DNA from 4 places in the Metabacillus hrfriensis genome. Region 3 is predicted to be linked to each of the others. Evidence: predicted binding sites of a transcription regulator. Region 3 holds the regulator's gene; each other region holds the start of a gene.
The links. Region 3 encodes LexA, which represses DNA repair genes until DNA is damaged. Its sites were predicted from a motif close to CGAACATATGTTCG; they were not measured.
Positions count from the first base shown of each region.

Region 1: a site for LexA is predicted at 1,551-1,564, ahead of QLQ22_RS05430 (YhjD family protein). Genes of this name have one in related genera too.
Region 2: a site for LexA is predicted at 1,266-1,279, ahead of pcrA (DNA helicase PcrA). Genes of this name have one in related genera too.
Region 4: a site for LexA is predicted at 1,929-1,942, ahead of uvrB (excinuclease ABC subunit UvrB). Genes of this name have one in related genera too.

Region 1 is NZ_CP126116.1:1,089,656-1,092,872, forward strand. It holds gene QLQ22_RS05425 (type I restriction endonuclease subunit R) at 1-551, shown strand, start outside; gene QLQ22_RS05430 (YhjD family protein) at 1,159-1,521, opposite strand; gene QLQ22_RS05435 (TVP38/TMEM64 family protein) at 1,704-2,321, shown strand; gene lepB (signal peptidase I) at 2,340-2,843, shown strand; gene QLQ22_RS05445 (hypothetical protein) at 2,941-3,217, opposite strand, start outside.
Region 2 is NZ_CP126116.1:347,676-350,892, reverse strand. It holds gene pcrA (DNA helicase PcrA) at 1-1,204, opposite strand, end outside; gene pcrB (heptaprenylglyceryl phosphate synthase) at 1,461-2,147, opposite strand; gene QLQ22_RS01870 (DUF3231 family protein) at 2,330-3,217, shown strand, end outside.
Region 3 is NZ_CP126116.1:2,424,096-2,427,312, forward strand. It holds gene QLQ22_RS12080 (magnesium transporter CorA family protein) at 1-1,372, opposite strand, end outside; gene lexA (transcriptional repressor LexA) at 1,470-2,090, opposite strand; gene yneA (cell division suppressor protein YneA) at 2,249-2,563, shown strand; gene QLQ22_RS12095 (YneB family resolvase-like protein) at 2,577-3,217, shown strand, end outside.
Region 4 is NZ_CP126116.1:4,625,832-4,629,048, reverse strand. It holds gene QLQ22_RS22975 (peptide chain release factor 3) at 1-1,279, shown strand, start outside; gene QLQ22_RS22970 (CsbA family protein) at 1,295-1,534, shown strand; gene uvrB (excinuclease ABC subunit UvrB) at 2,015-3,217, shown strand, end outside.

The DNA.
Region 1 (3,217 bases), 1.3 Mb from region 3:
AACAATTTAAGGTAACTCCATATAAAAATATAGAAATTAGTGATTTGAGAGTGTTTATTGAGGAGAAACTTAATGCAATGCTGAACAAAAATGTAACTCGCTCTAAGTTTTCGGAATTGTTTAAAGGAATTATAGACCGATATAATGCTGGGGGTTCTGAAAATGAGGAATTCTACGAGGAGTTACTAAAATTTATTGAAAAAATGCATGAAGAAGATGAACGACATATTAGAGAAAATCTTAAAGAGGAAGAATTAGAGTTGTTTGATCTCCTAAAGAAAGATAAACTAACCAAAAAAGAAGAACAACAAGTTAAGTTATCTGCTAAAGAATTATTTGAAACTTTGGTAGAAAAGAAAAATGGGTTACTAATTGTTGATTGGTATAAAGATGAACAACCAAAACTAAGAGTACAGTCAGTTGTTCAAGATGTGCTCGATAAAACATTACCTCAAAGTTATGATAGATTAATATTCAAACAAAAACTTGATGTGGTTTTTAACCATATAGTGGATAGAGCTACGACTGGATATAACTATGTTGCAATGTAGCAGTAATGGTTGATGATTAATAATTATTTACAAATTCTAATAATTATCGCAAAACCCAATTGAGTGCTTTTTAAAAAACTTACTGAATAAGTAAAAATCAAGCAGGATGTATACCAAATTGTTAGTGTTCAAGAAAGGTCGGAAAGGATATATCTCATGAGCAAGCCTGAAGAATATCTGTCCGAAAAAATACGAGTGGTAATGTCCTGCATAACTAGCACTCTAATTACCTTGTTAACTTAATACAGATTATAGACAGCAGAAATATTTTAGAAGAGCAGTGAGAACTGCTCTTTTGATTGTTGACAACTGCTGCTGTTGGATGACAATAAAAAGTTTCATTTCAAATAAAGTTGTTACTTTTACAATAATAATTGTTTATATCTCCAGTTAGTTTTCCATCTAATTTACATACAAATTTATAAACAGCAACTAGAAAATGAATAGGAAGGGTCAAGAATAGCTGAGTACGATAACCTCCACCATCCATAATTAAAATAACCAAAGGCTGCGGAAGAAGGGTGAATGATTCATAAATTAAAATCCCAACAACCCAAAGGGATATATAAAATACCTTTACATACATCGTGAGCTGAACAAGCACTAATTACTTTTTTAGGACTTTAAATAAATAATCCTCCATCAGTTCGCATACTTTATTGCGTATTCGGGGATTAAAATAATTGTGCTGCTCCTCGTAGCCTTTAAAGATGAATGAATACATGGTAAAGGCTTCATCCCTTTGTACCTGGCTGACTTTAATGCTGTTTTTTTTCAGTTCATGGCGTACGACTGTCAGATCCTTTTGTGCAAGCTTGAGTGATTCTTCCACGATGTTAAGATAGGGCTGTTTAAGCTTGAATGGACTTTGTTCAATGATAGATAAGTCCCGGTTGAATATGGAAATGGTCATCGGGAGGTAAATGGACATTTCAATTGCATCTCGAAGGTCTGAGGGAATTCTCGTCATCAAAAAAACCTCGCTTCAACATTATAAAAAGAACGTATGTTCGATTTTATTTTACTTTATCAGCTTATGAAATGCAAGACTGTTTTATGCATGCTCCACACCGCAATATACCCTCTATGTTTAAAGTCTTTACACAAAAGTGTAAAATAATAGCATAGATAAAGATATAAGGAGCTTACCGCATGGAACTTGAGGCGTTTCTGGATTATTTTACAATGGAAAGAATGATGGAGTTTTTCAAAGATTACCGTTCGTTTGGCCCGCTGCTCGGCATAGGCCTGCCTTTGCTTGAAGCATTTCTGCCATTTTTGCCGTTAGTGGTTTTTGTTGTAGCCAATGCTAATTCGTTTGGTCTGTGGTTTGGTTTTATCTATTCATGGATTGGCAGCTGCCTTGGGGCACTCATTTTGTTTTGGATCATACGTAAATACGGACAGGAGAAGTTCTTCAGGGTTTTCAGCCGGAACGCGACTGTGCAGAGAATGATGGGGTGGCTTGAGAGGCACGGGTTTGGTCCTTTGTTTTTACTGCTTTGCTTCCCGTTTACGCCTTCTGCAGCAGTTAATATCGTAGCAGGACTGTCCAAGGTGAGTATTTGGCAATTCAGTTTGGCTGTGCTGTCCGGAAAGTTTGTGATGATCTTTTTGATCAGTTTCATCGGCTACGATTTGCGGGCTATGATTACGCAGCCTGAAAGAACTGTCATTGCCGCTGTTGTGATTTTTTTATTGTGGTTGATCGGCAAGCAGCTCGAAAAGCGCCTGAATGTTAAAATGCTTGAGAAGAAAAGAGATCATTAAATTTACGGAGGAGTTAAGATGAGAAAAAGATACTTGTTTTTTTCAACTGTCATCACTTTCTTGCTCATTATTACCATAAAAAATCTCGTTTTCGTTGATTACAAAGTAGAGGGTGTTTCCATGCAGCCCACTTTAACAGCCGGACATCTGCTGTCCATAAACAAGGTAAATCACCGCCTGTTTGATTTCAAGCGTTTTGATATCGTTGTGTTTAAAGCACCAGGCGGAGAAGATGCTTATATCAAAAGAGTGATCGGTTTGCCCGGGGATGAACTGGCATATAAAAACGATAAGCTGTTCGTGAATGGCAAAGCTATGGAAGAACCCTATTTGAAGTCGCAGAAAAAAGGGACTCCTTTCGGCAGATTAACAGGGAACTTTACATTAAAAGATATCACCGGAAGAAAAACAATTCCTGAAGGCTATCTTTTTGTTTTGGGGGATAATCGTCTCGTAAGCCGTGACAGCCGCCAATTCGGATTGATCAGCCAGGATGATGTGATCGGGAAAGTGAAAGAATGAGCTTATTTTCTGATTGTAAAAAGAACGGCTATGCTGTAAAAGACTGAGAATAAAAACAGAATTTCATGAAAAGAGAAGATGCCTGCAATTATAGGGCCTAAGCTTGCACGGCTAAAAGCAGAAATGAACAGAGGGATACGGCAGGTGCCCTGCCACGGCCTCCGTATTCGCCGGTAAGTGAAATGAATGCGGGTATACAAACAGAAAGCGATGCCGTGTATAAGACAGAAAATCCGGCTGACATGTAAAGGTTCGGGCGTGAAAATGTAAATGAAAGGACCATTCCAATCATTGCATACCTGACAATAGTCAGTTTCCCGTATTTTATAATCAGCTTAACACTGATGAGCGAGAAGAATACCCCGGTTAACCCT
Region 2 (3,217 bases), 2.1 Mb from region 3:
TAATAACACGCGCCAAGCTGATATCATCATCTGGATTGGCAATCAATCTTAAGTATGCAAGGATATCTTTAATTTCTTTTCTGTCGTAGAACTTAATCCCGCCGACAATGGTGTAATTGATATTTGATTTGAGCAGAATTTCCTCAATAACACGGGACTGTGCATTGGTGCGGTAGAGAATCGCAAAATCAGATAGCTTTCTACCTTCTGAAGAAACAAGCTGATTGATTTTTCCCGCTACGAACTGCCCTTCGGCTGATTCACTGTCAGCGCGGTAATAGTTGATTTTCTGTCCTTCATCATTTTGCGTCCAGAGATTTTTCGCTTTGCGGTTCATGTTGTTTTTAATAACTCCGTTTGCCGCTTCCAGGATACGCTGTGTGGAACGGTAATTCTGCTCAAGCAAAATCACGCTCGCAGTCGGGTAATCCTTCTCAAAGGAGAGAATGTTCGCGATATCCGCACCGCGCCAGCGATAAATAGACTGATCGGAATCACCGACAACACATAGATTTTGGAAACGTGATGCAAGCATTTTAACCAATAAGTACTGCGCTTTATTCGTATCCTGATACTCATCCACGTGGATAAATTGAAATTTGCGCTGGTAAAACTCAAGCACTTCAGGAACACGCTGAAAAAGCTGAATCGTTGTCATGATCAAATCATCAAAATCAAGCGACTGGTTTTTCAGCAGCTTCTTTTGATAATCCTTGTAAACATCGCTTGCGACCTGCTCGTACATGCCGCCTGCTGTCTTTTCGAACTCATCAGGAGTGATCAGTTCATTTTTCGCTCCGCTGATGCTGCCTAAAATGCTTCGCGGGTCAAACTTCTTCGGATCGATATTGCGTTCTTTCAGAATGGATTTTATGACAGAAAGCTGGTCTGTCGTATCAAGAATCGAGAAGTTTCTGCTGATTCCGATCCGGTCGATATCTCTTCTTAAGATACGGACACACATGGAGTGAAAGGTCGAGATCCAAATATCATCTGCACCTGGTCCAAGCAGTTTTCCGATTCTTTCTTTCATTTCACGCGCCGCTTTATTTGTAAACGTAATCGCAAGGATGTTCCATGGCGCTACGCCTTTTTCAACCATTAAGTAAGCAATTCTTCTTGTGAGCACACTCGTCTTGCCGCTTCCTGCTCCGGCCATTATTAAGAGCGGTCCATCTGTTGCCTTGACCGCTTCTTTCTGCATATCGTTTAAACCATTCAATAATTGATCTGTTAAAAATTGCACGTTCCGGGCACCACCTTATCAAACGTATGTTCTTATTTTATCTCATATCCTGAGTTAAATGCAATTACGAAAAGCGGAAGCGCCCGTTTAGCTCCGAAAGGCAGATAAGAATCCGGCAGAAAAGTCCGGGTTTGACTTTTCCTGCGGATTTGTTCTGGCCGAGGAGCTGGGCGATGGAGCTAGACATAAATGCGCTAAACTTTATTTCTTCTTCTCAAGGTTTTACTGCTTTTACTGTTTTCAAAGCGGATTGAAAATCATCATAGATAACATTGCCGACAACCACAACATCTGCAAATTCAGCCATTTCAGCTGCCTGTTCTGGCGTTTCAATGCCTCCGCCGTAAAATAGTTTGGTAGAGGATAAGACAGAGCTTGCAGCCTGTACTACATTTACGTCTCCGTAAGTTCCGCTGTATTCTAGATAAAAGATTGGCATATGGAACATTTTTTCTGCCATGCGTGCATACGCCATGACATCATCTGCTGATAACTCCGTATTCGCCTCTGTCAGTTTTGCCGCTTTGCAGTCACCATTTAAAATACAATAGCCTTCAACAATCAGCTCATCCCAGCTCATGATCTCACCGTATTCTTTCACAGCCTCGTGATGCAGTCCCATTACCCACTTCGTATTCATGCTGTTCATAACGGACGGGATAAAATACAAGTCAAATCCCGGTATGATCGACTCAATTTCTGAAACCTCAAGCACACATGGAACAAGATATCTTCTGATTCGGGACATTAAGTTTAACACATTATCCATCGTCACATTGTCGCTTCCGCCGACAATGATCGCATCTGTTCCTGATTCGCATATTATTTCTAGATTTTCATCGCTTATTTCTTTATCTGGATCGAGTTTGAACACATGTTTCCACTCGGCAACTTCATACATGGTCTTTCCTCCTAACAATCGGGTTCCACCTGAAACATTATATCAAATTAACGTCCTGCAAAAAACGCACAGGTGCTATGAAGGTTTTGACAATCTGTTCACGAGTTCGTTTTAAAAGTGGCTTAATTCATAATTCAAAACTATTTTGAAGATAATAATTTAAAAAAACGGAGGAAAAAACATTGAATGGAAAAAATCCTATTTGCTCATCTGAGCTCGGTACACTGTGGCTAACCTACCAGGAAAAAACACTGATTCTTAGAATATTAGAATATTTCATGGAAAAAGCTGATGATCAGCAAGCCTTAAATATTATGGGAGGTTTATGGCAGGAACTCAATCATTATGTAATCAAAATCGAAGACATTTTTGAACAGGAAGGTGTAGTCATTCCTAATGGATTTACTAAAGAAGATGTAAACTTAGAAGCTCCAAAGCTTTACGACAATGGATTTGATATTATGTTTCTTCGTATTTTAAAAGAAATCAGCATGGGTATGTACACCCTTAACATGAATATGGCATACCGTGAAGATGTAATGACCATTTATGAAGGATTAACGACTACTACGCAAAAGGTTTATAAACTGGCTACCCATTATTTACTTAATAATGGCATTCTTACTCTGCCGCCAAAAGTGACCATGCCGAAATCAACGGAATTTATAAAAAGTAAAAACTATTTGAACGGATTTCGTTTCTTTGGTGAAAATCGGGCTTTAAACGACATTGAAATAGGCAATCTCCATCACGGAATCGAAACAAATCATATTGGCATGCAGCTTGTAACCGGTTTTGCACAATGTGCTAAAAACAAAGAAGTTAGACAATATTTTGTAAAAGGAAAAGAACTTGCCAAGAAACAAATAAAAACTTTCGAAGAAATTCTCCTAGAAAGCAATGTTCAGTTCTCAGCTTCTTCAGGGAGTACAGTAACTGATTCGACAATCCCTCCATTTTCTGAAAAGCTAATGATGTTCTGTATTTATCTTCTTAATGGGTTTGGGCTTGTAGGAAGCAGTTTTGGTTCCATTTTCAGTTTAAGAAATGATATATCCATGAAAACAGCA
Region 3 (3,217 bases):
CAATACCTGATAAAGCTACAACGAGCGAAATATATTCAAAAACAGAATAACCGGCAAGCTTGCTCCACTCAATTTTCCCCCGCCAGTCTTCAATCACCAGATTCATTCCGTAAATCCCGGAAATAACAGTATAAGTCGTTAAGATCAGCAATAGAGAATTATGACGTTTACTTGCAAATTTTTCCTGATTTTGATAAAGACTGTCCATCGTGTTTATTACCTCTTTGTAAAGAGTTTCAATTTTAAAGCGATCTTTCATCAAAACAGAAAGCTCTTGTCCCTCAGTCCGGCTGCTGATTTCAGAAAAAATATATTTGGCGGTAAAATTGGCAATCGATCTGATCAGTTTGTCCATTTTATCTTGTTTTTGGTCAATATAGAGCTGTGAATAACTGTATGAAAGCTTTAAAAGGACAATTTTATAAAATAAGTGCAGAATCATATTGTAATATAGCTGGCCATACATTTCTTCAGCAATGAGTTTTTCATTTTTGCTGTCTCTGCTGATGCATGTAAATGTATGGTCGCTGATAATATGAAAACTATCCGGGGACCACCTGTCATAAACATGATCATTTACGTATTTTTCGATGTACTTTTGATTGGTTGCAGAGATGTATGGCTGTTTTTTTTCTTTATATCCATTCATATGTCCGATTCTGAATAAATCGTTATTTGTTATTTGATCATCAGGAGCAGCCATTAAAAAACTGGATACGAACATTCTTTCATCAATAAAATAAGGAAGGCTGCCCAGATAAGTTGATTGATCATTCTCGCTTTTTTCTATGAAGGGGACGATGAATGGACAAAGGTCCTGGAAGATAAAATCCTGAGTCTTGTCAAAACGTTTTTCACCACAATAGAGAACAGTACCTTTTTCTTCTGTAATTGAGGGCTCGAGAACGCGAAAATGATCCATAAAATCCAGTGCATCACTTAAAGAGAAATCTTCATTGTTATTGTAAGGGTCTGTTCGAATCGTTACCATTCCGATAGAGAAAGGACAAAGGTAGATATCAATTGAATGAACCTTCAAAGAAAATGAATTGTGTGCAGTATCAAGTCTGCATTTCAAATTTAAAGGCTTTGAGTAACGGTTTATCGCTTTTTCTTTATATTTGTCAGGGAATAAGATTTGTTCTATGTACGGCATAAAATAATGATTCAAACGTTTATGCGGGATATCAATGCTCTCCCCGTAATATTTATTTTGCTGTTTAACATTCTCAATTGAAAAAAATTCAAACCCGTTGGCTAACAGCTCCTCAATTAACTCCTTAGTGCAGTCCTGAGCCCATGAAAAGGGAAAAATGAATTGGCAATTCGTTCGCAGTATGGTTATTTCATCATGAATAATATTGGAATTCATAGGTTACCTCTTCTAAATTTTATCAATTATTATATATTCCCCTTGTTAAAGAGCATAAAACGCCAAAATAAAAATCTTTGCTGAGCAGCAAAGATTTTTAATGAATATTCCGGTAAACCCCAATGACTTTCCCTAAAATTGAAACATTTCGCAGAATAATAGGATCCATGGTTGAATTTTCAGGCTGAAGGCGAATGAAGTCTTTTTCTTTAAAGAAACGTTTTACTGTTGCTTCATCATCTTCTGTCATGGCAACTACGATATCTCCGTTATTTGCTGTTTTTTGCTGTTTAACAATTACCATATCCCCGTCCAGAATTCCAGCTTCTATCATACTGTCTCCCATAATCTCGAGCATGAATACTTGATCATCTGCTGCTGCAAACGTATCAGGAAGCGGAAAATATTCCTCAACATTTTCGATGGCTGTTATAGGGGAACCCGCTGTAACCTTACCGATAATCGGAACATTTATAACATTTGATCTTGGAATATGTGAAGTCTCTTCTTCTAAAATTTCAATGGCTCTGGGCTTAGTTGGATCGCGTCTGATTAGTCCCTTGCTCTCTAGCCTGGCCAGGTGGCCGTGGACAGTTGAACTAGAAGCAAGGCCGACAGCTTCGCCAATTTCGCGAACAGAAGGCGGATAACCTTTTTTCTGAACTTCTAATTTGATGAAGTTTAAGATATCCTGCTGTCTTTTTGATAATTTTGTCATCTTATGCACCTCGCGTCCTGTAATTTATGTTGATTATAGCATGTTTTTCCTGTGCATACAAACATAAGTTCGAAAAAATCCGTTGACAGAAACGTTTGTTCGCATTATACTAAAAATATCAAAAGTGCGAACAAACATTCTATTTCGAGGTGGGGATTATGTTGAAAGAATCTTTTTCTTATTTACTCTCATTTTTTATCGTCGTTATTGTTGCTGTCTTTGCTTTATCTTATACTGGTGAAAAAGACAGAATGGATCACTACGTAAATATAGAAGTTACTGAAGGGGACAGCATCTGGAGTATTGCTGACAAATTTAAAGAACATCATAATCTTTCTAAGTCAGATTTTGTCGAGTGGGTACAGGAAAAAAACGGTATGGAGACTGCAGTAATTAAACCTGGTGAACAAGTCTTTATACCCATTGAGAAGACAGCCTTTTATGAGGTCAATCAAATAGCAAGCAAGAAATAGGGAAGTGAGAACACTGAACGCCATCATCTATTGCAGAGTCAGCACAGTGAAAGAAGAACAGGAAACATCTCTTTTAAGACAGAAGGAAGAGCTCATAAATCTTTCTGAGCAGCACAGCATGAATATTGTAAAAGTGATTGAAGAGCAGGCCAGCGGCTATGATATAGAGAGGGACGGGATATTTGAACTGTTTGACTGCATCAAAAATCAGCAGGTGGATGCAATCCTGATCCAGGATGAAACAAGGCTTGGGAGGGGAAACGCCAGAATTGCACTCATTCATTTTCTTCTAAAAGAGGGAATAACACTTTATTCCGTTACACATAACGGCAGGCTTCTGCTCTCAGAAGCTGATTCTATGGTGCTTGAAATCGTCAGCATTGTTGAAGAATATCAGAGAAAGATTCATAATCTGAAAATCAAAAGAGGCATGCAGCGTGCGGTCCAAAACGGGTTTAAACCTCAAAATAACCTGTCTAATATTCATGGGAGCCCCGGGAAGGAAAAAAAAGAGCTTCCTGTTTCAGAAATTGTCCGCTTAAAACAAAACAAACTGACATTTGCAGAAATTGCTGCTACTTTGAGAGGCTTTGGCCATGATGTTTCAAAGGCAACAGTACATAGAAGATATCAGGAATATATGAAACAATCAGG
Region 4 (3,217 bases), 2.2 Mb from region 3:
CAGCGTAGTAATGATCATCGACTCTACAAAAGGGGTCGAGCCTCAAACGATCAAGCTTTTCAAAGTCTGCCGCATGAGAGGCATCCCTATTTTTACATTTATTAATAAGCTGGACCGCGAAGGAAAAGATCCGCTTGAGCTTCTTTCTGAAATTGAGGAAGTACTTGGAATTGAATCCTATCCAATGAACTGGCCGATTGGCATGGGCAAGCGATTCCTTGGGATTATTGACCGCGAGCAGCATACAGTCGTTCAATTTAAAGGAAACGAGCAGGAAGAGATAATTCCTTCAGATGAAGTAGATGCAACCGAAATTGGGAGTCATCCAACTTATTTGGAAACGAAGGATGAGCTTGAACTTCTTGAGGAAGCAGGCAATCAATTCGACGCTGACCGCGTTAAACGCGGGGAATTAACCCCTGTTTTCTTCGGAAGTGCGCTTGCAAACTTTGGTGTAAAATCATTTTTTGATGTGTTTTTACAGTATGCCGTTCCTCCGCAGCCGAGAAGAACAAATCAGGGCTTCATTGCACCTGAGACAGAAGAATTCTCTGGCTATATCTTTAAAATTCAAGCCAACATGAACCCTGCCCACCGCGACCGCATTGCCTTTCTTCGGGTGTGCTCCGGACGATTTGAGCGCGGCATGAGCGTACAGCTGAGCAGAACGAATAAAACGCTTAAGCTGAACCAGACGCAGGTGTTTATGGCTAAAGACCGAGAAACGGTTGATGAAGCATTCGCTGGCGACATCATCGGAATCTATGATCCGAACGTTTACCAAATCGGTGATACACTGACGGTCGGAAAAGAAGGCTATCATTATGATGAGCTTCCGCAGTTCCCGCCGGAGATGTTTAAAAAGGTGCGCGTGAAAAACGTCATGAAGGCAAAGCAGTTCCGTAAAGGAATTGACCAGCTGGTTCAAGAAGGGGCCATTCAGTATTTCCGTCAGGATTCAACGGACGACATCATCCTTGGCGCTGTCGGACAGCTTCAATATGAGGTATTTGAATACCGTATGAGAGCCGAGTACAACGTTGAGATCGAATTTGTTCCTATGGGCGACCGCATCCCAAGATGGATCGGCAATGAAAAATTCGAAAAACGTTTCTTTGATTCAAGAAGCCTGCTCGTGCGCGACCGCAATGATCAATATGCTGTCCTCTTTGAAAATGATTTTACCTTCAGGCATTTTAAAGAAAATCATAAAGAGATTGAACTTATCGATCTTCTGCAGGAAAACGACTACCAAAGCTTTTCTGCTTCAGAGAAGTAAGCAGGAGCTGATTCCATGTTACTAAAAGCCGTTCTGGCCCTGACTCTGCCTTTTATTATTTTGACTTTGTTTGCCAGAGTCTCATATAATCACTACGTTGCGACTGTCCTGACCATTGCTCTTTTAGCTGCAGCTTATTCGAAAGGGTATATGGAATCATGGATTATCATAGTACTGGATGCGATATCTGTCGCCGCAGGATTTTTGTATGCTGCGAAAATGGCAAGACGCACAAGACGTGAAAAAACGAATTGAGATTTGAACCTGTTCCCTTTGGGAGCGGGTTTTTTTTACACCATAATTTGTATAGTTTCCAGCATTTATGATTAGCTCCATCGCCCAACTCCACGGTCATAAGCAGTTGTTCACATTTGTACGGGATTATTTTGGTAAGTCTCGTAATTAATCCGTAAAGTCTCGGAATTAATTTTAAAAGTCTTGGAATAAAGTTAGAAAGTCTCGGAATATGTTGGGAAAGTCCTGCTTGTTGAAAAGAGCACTTTTAACAGTAAGCGGGTACTAAATTGCTGGGCGTGAGGTTGCTCTCGGTTTACCAGCCGCCCAAAAAAGGTAATGAAAAAGATAAGCCAGGCATTTAAATAGAAAAATCCGGCGATAATGATAGAATCAAAATGTCGAAAGAAATATGCGAACTATAGTTCGTATTTTTGGTGATTTTCCACCTGTTTATGGTAAAATATAAATACTGATTACATATGAATGGAGGTCCTCCTGTTGAGCGATCGTTTTGATTTAATCTCGAATTATAAGCCAGAGGGCGATCAGCCCGAGGCGATAAAAAAGCTAGTCCAGGGCATAAAAGAAGGGAAGAAGCATCAGACGCTTCTTGGTGCTACAGGTACAGGGAAGACGTTCACCGTTTCAAACGTCATCCAGGAAGTAAACAAACCGACGCTGATTATTGCTCATAATAAAACATTGGCAGGACAATTATACAGCGAATTTAAAGAGTTTTTTCCAAATAACGCAGTAGAATACTTCGTCAGCTACTATGATTATTATCAGCCGGAGGCCTATGTGCCGCAGACCGATACATTCATCGAAAAAGACGCAAGCATTAATGATGAAATAGATAAGCTCAGACACTCCGCAACAGCCTCTTTATTTGAGCGTAGGGATGTTATTATCATCGCGAGTGTCTCGTGCATTTACGGCTTGGGTTCACCTGAAGAATACCGTGATCTGGTGGTTTCTCTTCGCACAGGCATGGAGATTGAACGCAATCAGCTGCTCAGAAGACTTGTTGATGTGCAGTATGAAAGAAATGATATCGACTTTAAACGCGGGACGTTCAGAGTGCGCGGTGATGTAGTCGAGATTTTTCCTGCTTCAAGAGATGAGCAGTGCATCAGGGTTGAGTTTTTCGGCGATGAAATTGACCGTATTAGAGAAGTGGATGCTTTAACAGGCGAAATCAAAGGAGAACGCGAGCATGTCTCGATCTTCCCTGCATCCCACTTCGTCACCCGCGAGGAAAAGCTGAAGGTTGCGATTACAAATATTGAACAGGAGCTTGATGAACGGCTGAAAGAGCTTCATGAGAATGGAAAGCTGTTAGAAGCGCAGCGCCTTGAACAGCGTACCCGCTATGATCTTGAAATGATGCGGGAAATGGGCTTTTGTTCAGGAATTGAAAACTACTCAAGACACCTGACGCTTCGCCCGGCAGGTTCCACTCCTTATACATTGCTTGATTTCTTTCCTGAAGATTTCATGATTGTCGTGGATGAGTCCCACGTTACCATGCCTCAGATCAGAGGGATGTATAACGGTGACCAGGCAAGAAAACAGGTTCTCGTTGACCACGGGTTCCGCCTGCCTTCAGCGAAAGATAACCGTCCGCTTCAATTTGACGAGTTTGAAAAGCATATCAATAACATCCTGTTTGTATCGGCTACTCCTGGCCCGTATGAGCTT